One region of the Pseudarthrobacter sp. R1 genome, then DNA from elsewhere that is predicted to be linked to it. Evidence: riboswitches for the same ligand, from Rfam matches in the RefSeq annotation. Region 1 holds a riboswitch; each other region holds the start of a gene.
The links. A riboswitch is a leader RNA that binds a small molecule or an ion and turns the genes downstream of it on or off. The one in region 1 is predicted to bind thiamine pyrophosphate.

Region 1 (2,192 bases):
GTTCGCCGGCGGCAACGAACCGGGCGTAAAGCGCTGCTCCCACCTCGGCGTAGAGCCAGAAGCAGGGCAAAACGGCCGCCGCCAGGACCGCATAACTGCCCGACGCCGATGCCGCCGTCAGGTGGTCCACGTAGGACTTCGTAACAGGGCCAAGCCCGGGCTGCACGGTTCGCGTGCCCAGCCAGGAGCGGTGCAGCTCGGACTCGACTTCGAGGCACTGCCGGGCAGAGGCCGCCCAGAAGAGCTGCTCCGCCTCGGTGGGTGCCAGTGCACTGGCCCTGGCCAGCACGCGCGAATAGCCGTTGAGGTAGATGGCATCCTGCGCGAGGTAGTACGCGAACTCCTTCTCGCCCAGGCTGCCCGAGGCCAGGTTGCGGATGAAGTCCAGGGCATGGATGTCGTCCAGGTCCTGCTGCGCCTCGCGCCAGAGTATTGCGGCGAAGCTCCCTTCAGATAGCACCGGCTGCTGGTGGTGGAAGTGGTGCACCGGCCCGTTGCCTGTTCCCACCTCCAGTGTTCCCGATGCCTCCAGCGCGCCGGCCAGCCAGGGTTTGACTTCACGGAGGGAAGCCTCCCAGTCCCCCAGGCGTGCCTGTGCCGTTGCCATGGCGGAGGACAGTGAACAGCCAGTGCCATGGCTGTTCCGCGTTGCCACCCGCTCCCCCGGCACCACCACTACTTCATCGGACAGAAGGCCCGTGGTGTTAACCAACGCATCGGGGCACTCGTCGCCGTCCAGGTGGCCGCCCTTGACCAGCACAATGGCGCCGGTGGCAGCGGCGAGGGCGCGGCCCTGTTCCAGCGCCCCGGCCCAGGTGTCCTGCAGTTCGCCGCCAACGAGCATGGCAAGCTCCGCCAGATTGGGGGTGATGAGGTGGGCCAGCGGAAGAAGCCCGCGCAGTGCCGCTTCGGCAGATTCTTCCAGGAGCCGGTCACCGCTGGTGGCGACCATCACCGGGTCCAGGACCACGACGGCGGGGCGCACCTTCCGGAGCCATGCCGCCACTGCCTCGATCACCTCGGCACTGCCCAGCATTCCAATTTTCACAGCGTCGATGCCGATGTCGTCACTGACCGCATCCAGCTGCTCGCTCAGGAACGCTGCGGGCGGCACATGAACGGACCGGACTCCGCGGGTGTTCTGGGCGGTCAGGGCCGTAATGGCAGCCATCCCGTAGCCGCCCAGCGCGGCAATGCTCTTAAGGTCGGCTTGGATACCGGCGCCGCCGGAAGGGTCGGAGCCTGCTATGGAAAGGACCCGGGGTACGGGCCTGCCCGGGCGTGTCGGTGCCGCAGGAAATGTTGCCGAGGTGGCAGTGGGCATTACAAGGGTCGTAGACAAGAGACATCCCTTCGCCGGTGCTAGCCGGACAGGTTCAACGGGTGTGAATCTCAGCCGGCTCTCTGCGCGGCACCCCGTGTCGGTTCCCCAGCCTAGCTTTTTTGCCTGGCGCAGGCCGAAGGTGACACATTGCGACCCGGCGCCGTGCCTTGAAATGCCGCACTGCCGTTGCATCGCTGGCCTTACACACGAAAATGCCCGGCCGGCCCTGTTGTGGCTGGCCGGGCATTTACTTGCCGGGGACGCTTAGAGCTCCGAGGCCGGAACCCCGACGCCCAGGATGATGGGCGCCTCGGCCGGCTTCACGGTGCCGGCATTGCCGTCACTGGAGCCGCCGGCACCGGCCGGTTCGGGGGCCTTCGCCTCGTGGGTATGCCCCGTGCCGGCTGACGCCACGTTTTCGTGATGCTGCACAGTGGTTTCGTTGGCAGCTCCCTGGGCACGGCTGGCACTGCGGTTGCGCCGCGGCCGGCGCTGCCGGGACTGCTCCAGCGTGTGGTCGCTGTAGTCCTTCGCCGGTGCTGCAGCTGCGGGCGCCTGTACGGGCGCCGCCGATTCCACGGGCTCCACCGGCTTCTGCTCCGGTTCTGCCTGCTCGGGCTGGTCTTCGGCAGGTGCCGGCTGGCCAAGGTGGGCGAAGGCCTCCGCAAGCCGGTCCAAGGTCAGGGCAGGCTTCTGCGGCTGCTCTTCAGCGTGCTCAACGAACGGCAGCACCACCTTCTCGCCGCCGAAGGTCAGCACGGCAGCCTGGCGCGCTTCGTCGTCACGCTTCGCAGCTTCGGCTGCGGAGGCAGCGGCAGGCTGGGTGGCGGCCGCCTGCTTGGCCGCCGCCACTTCGTCGTCGTGCAGG
Region 2 (2,192 bases), on a different contig from region 1:
CAGCGAACCGGACTCATCGGAATCGCCGGCCTCGGCGTCGTCGTCATGGGCATCCCCCAGCACCCCGGCCAGCGCGTGGAGGAGCGTGGACTTGCCTGCGCCGGACGGGCCCAGCAGCAGGACGCGTTCACCCGGCTGGATGTCCAGGTCGAGGGCGCGGACGGCCGGCTTGGACCGCCCGGCGTGCCGCCAGCCCCAGCCGCGGGCGGTGACCGCAGCCGGCCGCGCCGCCACCGCAGAGCCGTGGAGGGAAGGAGCAGTCATCAGGAGAAGACGGGCTCCGATGCTGCCTTGCGTGACGCAAAGGAGCTCAGGACGCCGGTCCTCGCCAGGCCGCGGGTGGCGATCCAGGACAGGGCTCCTGCGATGACGGCGCCGGAAATGGCAGTGAAGATGATGTAGGCCAGCTTGTCCCCGCTGGAGTAGGCGATGTTCCAGCCCCAGGGCGCGAAGGAATCGTTCAGGCCGCAGAAAAGTCCGGCAGCGGCGCCGGCGAGCAGGGATACCGGCAGGTTGAACTTCCGGTACACGAAGATCGCGAAGATGATCTCGGCGCCCAGGCCCTGGACAAACCCGGAGAACAGCACCGAGGCGCCGTACTGCGAGCCCATGAGCAGTTCGCCGGTGGCGGCCACGGTCTCGCAGAACAGTGCGGCGCCCGGCTTGCGGATGATGAGCATGCCCAGCACCGCGGGGATCATCCAGCCGCCCGCCAACAAGCCGGTAAGCGGCGGATAAACGGCGTTCATAGGTGCCGAGACTGCGGCTGCGCCTTGCGACCAGGCCCAGAAAATAACGCCGCCGGCGATGGCGATGAGGGCTGCCACCACGATGTCCACAACGCGCCAGGACTTGCCGGTGGTCTTCTTGATTGCTGTCGTTGCCATGCGATCCTCCTGAGGAACAGGAGGGGAAAGTGGATACTTCAACCGGCGCTGCCGCCGTTGCCGCACACTTCGAGAACTCGACTCCCTTGCGCCGGTACTAACCGGATCAGGTTCGAGGGTCTGCGGCTATCCGCACTCTCAGCGCCCACCTGCGGTCCCTGGCATGGCCAGTGATGCCCGACGGCGGCGCTCCCCTGTCGTTGAATGATTCTGTCGGTAAATAATCGCCCTTGTGGGCGGGGTCCAGTTTACACCGGAGGAGGGGTAGATTGTGGGCCATGACTGCCAATTCCCAGCATGTGACCGAGTTCGATCCGGATTCCGATGCCATCCAGCAGGAAGGATCCCTGCAAGCGCTCATCGCCCGGATCGAAGGCGAAATCCACGAGCTCCAGTTTCCCGGCTTCTCGCTGGACGATGCACTGAACCTTGGGTTGCTGCTTGTGGAGCTGGGCAAGGAGGGCCAGTTTCCCATCGCGATTGACATCACCAAGGGTGAACAGGTCCTGTTCCATGTGGCGCTGCCCGGCGCCACGCCGGACAACGAGCACTGGATCCGTGGGAAGCAGCGCACGGCCGCACGGTACGAGGTGCCTTCCCTCCTGGTGGGGCTGCGCGCCCGGCTCAAGGGCGGACGGATCGAGGACAACGCCTGGTTCGATCAGAGCCGGTATGCGGCGCACGGCGGGTCCTTCCCGGTGTACGTCACGGGGGTGGGCGCAGTCGCAACAGTGACTGTCTCAGGGCTTCCCCAGGTGCAGGACCATGACCTGGTGGTACAGGCCCTGCGCGAGATCCTTGGTTCCATGCGTGCGGACTGACTTCGAGTCGGCGGACTGACTGCAGCATCAACGCGGACTATGGACTCCTCACGAATGCCGGGAGTACATTCAAGGCGAGCGGCCGGAGTTCCAAACAGGAGGACGCCATGATCGGTCCTGCAGCCGAAAACCAAGTGCGCGCGGCGGTGGACAAGGCCGCCGAGGAAATGATCTATATCGGCCCGGACCACCCCTACTATCCCCTGCTGGCGGAACTTGTGTCCGCCGTCGGGAAGGCCTGGCAGCAAGGGTACGAGCACGGCCGCCGCGGCGGACACCATGCCAACCCCTATCTGTGGAGTACCTCGGAGGGGTGAGCACCACCACCGGTTGCCGGGGTTGCCGCATGCCGGCCGACCAGCAGATGAGAAGTGTACTTAGCTTTTATTAGTAACCATGCTTACTATGTTGTCTCCCGGCTTTTGAGGAGACAGGACAATGACAGTCAGCACCCGGGCCACCGGAGCAAGGACCGGCCTGCAGA
Region 3 (2,192 bases), 310 kb from region 1:
AGGCCTGCGTGGTGAAGGGCAAGGATCTCATCGGCGATCCTGCCGTGCCGGATGACGCTCCCGGCATCGGTGCCGGCATAGATCTGCACCCCTGCTTCGTACGCCTCCAGCACCCGTTCCGCGCGGCGCTCCCACAGTGCCCGCATGTGGGCCGCGTACCGGGGGAACTTCGGCTCTGCCTGGGCGGCGATGTCCGGAAACGTGGCGATGTTGATGAGGGTGGGCACGATGGGAACGCCCTGCTCGACGAACCTGGGGAAGTGCCGTGGCAGGAGCCCGGTGGCATGTTCGATGCAGTCGATCCCCGCGTCCAGCATCTGGTCGAGGGTCTCTTCGCCAAAGCAGTGGGCGGTGATCCGGGCGCCTTCGTCGTGCACCGCCTGCACGGCGTCCCCGACGGCGGCGGCGGGAAACGACGGTGCCAGGTCACCGGCGCCGCGGTCGATCCAGTCCCCGACGAGCTTGACCCAGCCGTCACCGTCGCGGGCCTGCTTCCGGACAGCTTCCACCAGGCCGTCCGGTTCAACTTCCTCGGCGAAGCCCCGCAGATACCGCCGGGTCCGGGCAACATGCCTGCCGGCGCGGATGAGTACGGGGGCGTTCCGGCTGCCCTGAAGGAACCGCGTATCTGCAGGGGAACCTGCGTCCCGCGCCAGCAGTGTTCCAGCGTTCAGGTCGGTGCTGGCCTGTTCTTCCGCAACTGCTGCCTCCACTGCGCCACCGGGCCCGAGCCCGATGTGGCAGTGGGCATCCACGAACCCCGGCAGGACCCAGCCTTCCAGCACCCGGTCCGGCACCTGCTGCGGGCGCGTAAAGGTCAACAGCCCGTCAACGGACCATAGGCCACGACGCTCGCTGTCCGGCCCGGCAAGCACCGGGCCGCTGAATTCGATGATCTCCGGCATTGGACTCCTTTTCCCGCCAGTCAGGCTAGCACCGGCCATGTGACAAGCCCCTCCCGAAAGGCTGTGGTAGCTTTCTTCCTGACCACACGGGTGCCCCTGCAGGGGCTGAGATCGGGCTGACGCAGCCTGCGACCGTTGAACCTGTCCGGGTAATGCCGGCGAAGGAAGTGAGTAATCCTTGAGTACACCATTTACACCGTTGAATCCTGCCCACATTCCGTCAAGCGGGGCGGAAGGCGGCCAGGACCAGGCTTCTGTCACGCAGTCGCTGAAGTCCCAATCCCTGGCCTTTGTCCGCGATGAAGCAGCCGGGATACAGGTGCCCGTTACGGAGATAGCCCTGGCACCTTCACCCAACGGCGATTCCAACGGCCCGTTTCGCATCTACCGCACTGCCGGCCCCGGGAGCGACCCCGTCTGCGGCCTCAACCCTTTCCGCTCCGCATGGATAGAAGCGCGCGGCGACACGGAAACCTATGGCGGCCGTGGACGGAACCTGCTCGACGACGGCCGCTCGGCTGTCCGCCGCGGTGCCGCCAGCGCGGAGTGGAAGGGCCCCCGCCCGGTGCCCCGCCGCGCCGTCGGAGGCCGGACGGTGACGCAAATGCACTACGCGCGGCAGGGCGTCATCACCCCCGAAATGCGCTTCGTGGCACTGCGGGAGAACTGCGACGTGGAACTGGTGCGCAGCGAAGTGGCAGCCGGCCGGGCGATCATTCCGAACAACATCAATCATCCCGAGTCGGAACCCATGATCATCGGCAAGGCTTTCCTGGTAAAGATCAACGCCAACATCGGCAACTCGGCGGTCACCAGTTCCATCGCCGAAGAAGTGGACAAGCAGCAGTGGGCCACACAGTGGGGCGCAGACACCGTGATGGACCTTTCCACCGGCGACGACATCCACACCACCAGGGAATGGATCATCCGCAACTCGCCGGTTCCGATCGGCACCGTCCCCATCTACCAGGCCCTGGAGAAGGTCAACGGCGAAGCGAACGCGCTGACCTGGGAGATCTTCCGCGACACCGTCATTGAACAGTGCGAACAGGGCGTGGACTACATGACCATCCACGCCGGCGTCCTGCTCCGGTACGTTCCCCTGACCGCCAAACGGGTGACCGGTATCGTGTCCCGCGGCGGATCAATCATGGCCGGCTGGTGCCTTGCCCATCACCGGGAAAACTTCCTCTACACGCACTTCGACGAGCTCTGCGAAATCTTCGCACGGTACGACGTCGCGTTTTCATTGGGCGACGGCCTGCGGCCGGGGGCGACGGCCGATGC
Region 4 (2,192 bases), 630 kb from region 1:
GAACGTCTGGCCCCGGCGGCGCGTTTCAGCGTCCAGGGGCCCGCCGGGGGCCACAAACGCGGGCACATCGGCGATAGCGTACAGCACGTGGTAGCCGTCGCCGTCGGCTTCAATAAACAGCGCCTGGTCCAGGTCGGTGGACGACGCCGGATCGATGGTGATGAATTCGACGCCGGTGAGGTCGTAAGTAGGGAGCTGCAGGGATTCGACTGCCGCTTTCGCGTCAGCCACCGCCTCCTCGGGGTAGGTGCCCGGCAGCTCCAGCTCGGTCCTCAGGGCACTCAGCGCTTCCTCAAGCGCGTTGTTGTGCTCGTGGACGTTGGGGGCCAGCCGATGGTGTGACACGAAAATCAGCCTAGCCGGAATTGGGGCCATAGTGCAGGCATCGGGCCCGGAGCGGCGTTGTCAGGAGTTTGGGGCATCCAGGGCGGCGAGCAGTGCAGCAGCGGCGGCTGCTGGATCGCCCGCTTCCGTAATGGCCCGGACCACCACTATCCTGCGTGCGCCTGCGTCCACCACCTGCTCCACGTTGCCATGGTCAATGCCGCCGATCGCGAACCAGGGAACACCGCCGTCGGACTGCCCTTCCTGCTCCGCCGGCCGGGCAGCTTCGGCGGCATACTTCACCAGCTCCAGTCCCACTGCTGCCCGCCCCGGTTTGGTGGGGGTTGCCCACACTGGTCCCACGCAGAAGTAGTCCAGCCCGGCGGGGCGGGCGGCCGCACCGAGCGCCGCGTCCACCTGGGCCGGGGTGTGGCTGGACAGGCCGATGGCGGCGTTGCCGTTCAGCAGGGTGCGTGCAGCGTCCAGGGGCAGGTCCTTTTGGCCGATGTGGAAGACAGGTGCCCCGGACAGCACCGCGATGTCGGCACGGTCGTTGACAGCCCAGAGCCGGCCGTGCCGCTCTGCCGCTTCCTTGAGCACCGCCAGGAGTTCCAGCTCCTCTGCTGCCTCGATGGTCTTGTCGCGCAGCTGGATGATGTCCACCCCGCCGGCGAACGCTGCGTCCACAAACTGGTCGAAGTCGCCGCGGTCCCTGCGGGCGTCGGTGCAGAGGTAGAGGCGGGCGGCGTTGACGCCGTTGCTGATCTTGGCGCTGCTGAGGACGTCGGTGCCGGCGGCAGGGGTGTGGGACACATTCATGGGGGAAAGCCTAGTTCCTCTACACTGGCCTCGTACTGCGGGAGCCCGCGGCAGCTGTCACAAAGCGCCGGGCTGAGAGGGCGTCAGAGCCGACCGCTTGACCTGATCCGGCTAATACCGGCGTAGGGAAGGAGACAGATGGGCGCAGCATCAGAGCCCCCGACCGTGGACGCGGCCGACACCATCCATGCTGATGTGGCGGTGATCGGCGGCGGCGTGATCGGCCACGGTATCGCGTGGGAGGCGAAGCGTTCCGGCCGTTCCGTGGTGGTGATCGATGACGCACCGGGTTCGGGGGCCAGCTGGGCGGCCGCCGGGATGCTTGCCCCGGTGAGCGAGCTGCACTACCAGGAGGAGGATCTCCTGGAATTCATGCTGGATGCCTCGGCCCGCTGGCCGGCTTTTGCCGCCGGCCTCACCGAAGCGTCGGGAACAGATCCGGGATACATTACGACGCCGACCCTCGCCGTGGGTGCCGACGCCGCCGACCGCCGCGCCCTGATGGACCTCCGCGCCGTTCAGCAGGCCAGCGGCCTGTCCGTAGAGCCGCTGACCGTCCGGGACGCGCGACAGCGGGAACCCCTGCTCAGCCCGGGGATCGCCTGCGCCCTGGACACTCCGGCCGACCACCAGGTGGACCCGCGGCTGTTGGTGGCGTGCCTGCAGGCCGCCTTGGCTCATGGCACGGATGGCGGACGCGGGGACAGAGACAAAGGTGCGGGACGCGGCACTGCGGCAGCCGGCTTCGTCGGCGGTATTGCGGTAGCGGCCAAGGCAACCGGGCTGCTGTGGCGCGGGGGAGCTGTTGCCGGCGTGCGCCTGGCGGACGGGGGAACCGTGCTGGCCGCCGAAACAGTGGTGGCGAACGGGCTGCACGCGGCAGCTCTTGAAGAGCTGCCGCCAGGGCTGAACCTGCCACTGCGGCCCGTCCATGGGGACATCCTGCGCCTGGCAGTGCCCCGGCACCTGCAGCCCCTGGTGACGTCCACGGTCCGCGGGCTGGTGCACGGCGTTCCGGTCTACATCGTTCCCCGCAGGGACGGCACGGT

Region 2: linked by a shared signal. The riboswitch ahead of M8J71_RS03430 (ECF transporter S component) and the one ahead of thiD (bifunctional hydroxymethylpyrimidine kinase/phosphomethylpyrimidine kinase) in region 1 are both predicted to bind thiamine pyrophosphate.
Region 3: linked by a shared signal. The riboswitch ahead of thiC (phosphomethylpyrimidine synthase ThiC) and the one ahead of thiD (bifunctional hydroxymethylpyrimidine kinase/phosphomethylpyrimidine kinase) in region 1 are both predicted to bind thiamine pyrophosphate.
Region 4: linked by a shared signal. The riboswitch ahead of M8J71_RS13865 (FAD-dependent oxidoreductase) and the one ahead of thiD (bifunctional hydroxymethylpyrimidine kinase/phosphomethylpyrimidine kinase) in region 1 are both predicted to bind thiamine pyrophosphate.

Annotation. Positions count from the first base shown of each region.
Region 1 is NZ_JAMKFI010000008.1:1,278,242-1,280,433, reverse strand. Features, by position in the region: gene thiD (bifunctional hydroxymethylpyrimidine kinase/phosphomethylpyrimidine kinase) at 1-1,324, opposite strand, end outside; TPP riboswitch at 1,332-1,429, opposite strand; gene M8J71_RS16885 (ribonuclease E/G) at 1,589-2,192, opposite strand, start outside.
Region 2 is NZ_JAMKFI010000004.1:72,040-74,231, reverse strand. Features, by position in the region: gene M8J71_RS03435 (ABC transporter ATP-binding protein) at 1-264, opposite strand, end outside; gene M8J71_RS03430 (ECF transporter S component) at 264-887, opposite strand; TPP riboswitch at 953-1,093, opposite strand; gene M8J71_RS03425 (heme-degrading domain-containing protein) at 1,166-1,708, shown strand; gene M8J71_RS03420 (hypothetical protein) at 1,816-2,025, shown strand; gene M8J71_RS03415 (DUF4383 domain-containing protein) at 2,147-2,192, shown strand, end outside.
Region 3 is NZ_JAMKFI010000008.1:968,404-970,595, reverse strand. Features, by position in the region: gene M8J71_RS15290 (amidohydrolase family protein) at 1-905, opposite strand, end outside; TPP riboswitch at 982-1,089, shown strand; gene thiC (phosphomethylpyrimidine synthase ThiC) at 1,084-2,192, shown strand, end outside.
Region 4 is NZ_JAMKFI010000008.1:646,402-648,593, forward strand. Features, by position in the region: gene M8J71_RS13855 (RNB domain-containing ribonuclease) at 1-345, opposite strand, end outside; gene thiE (thiamine phosphate synthase) at 406-1,143, opposite strand; TPP riboswitch at 1,171-1,289, shown strand; gene M8J71_RS13865 (FAD-dependent oxidoreductase) at 1,282-2,192, shown strand, end outside.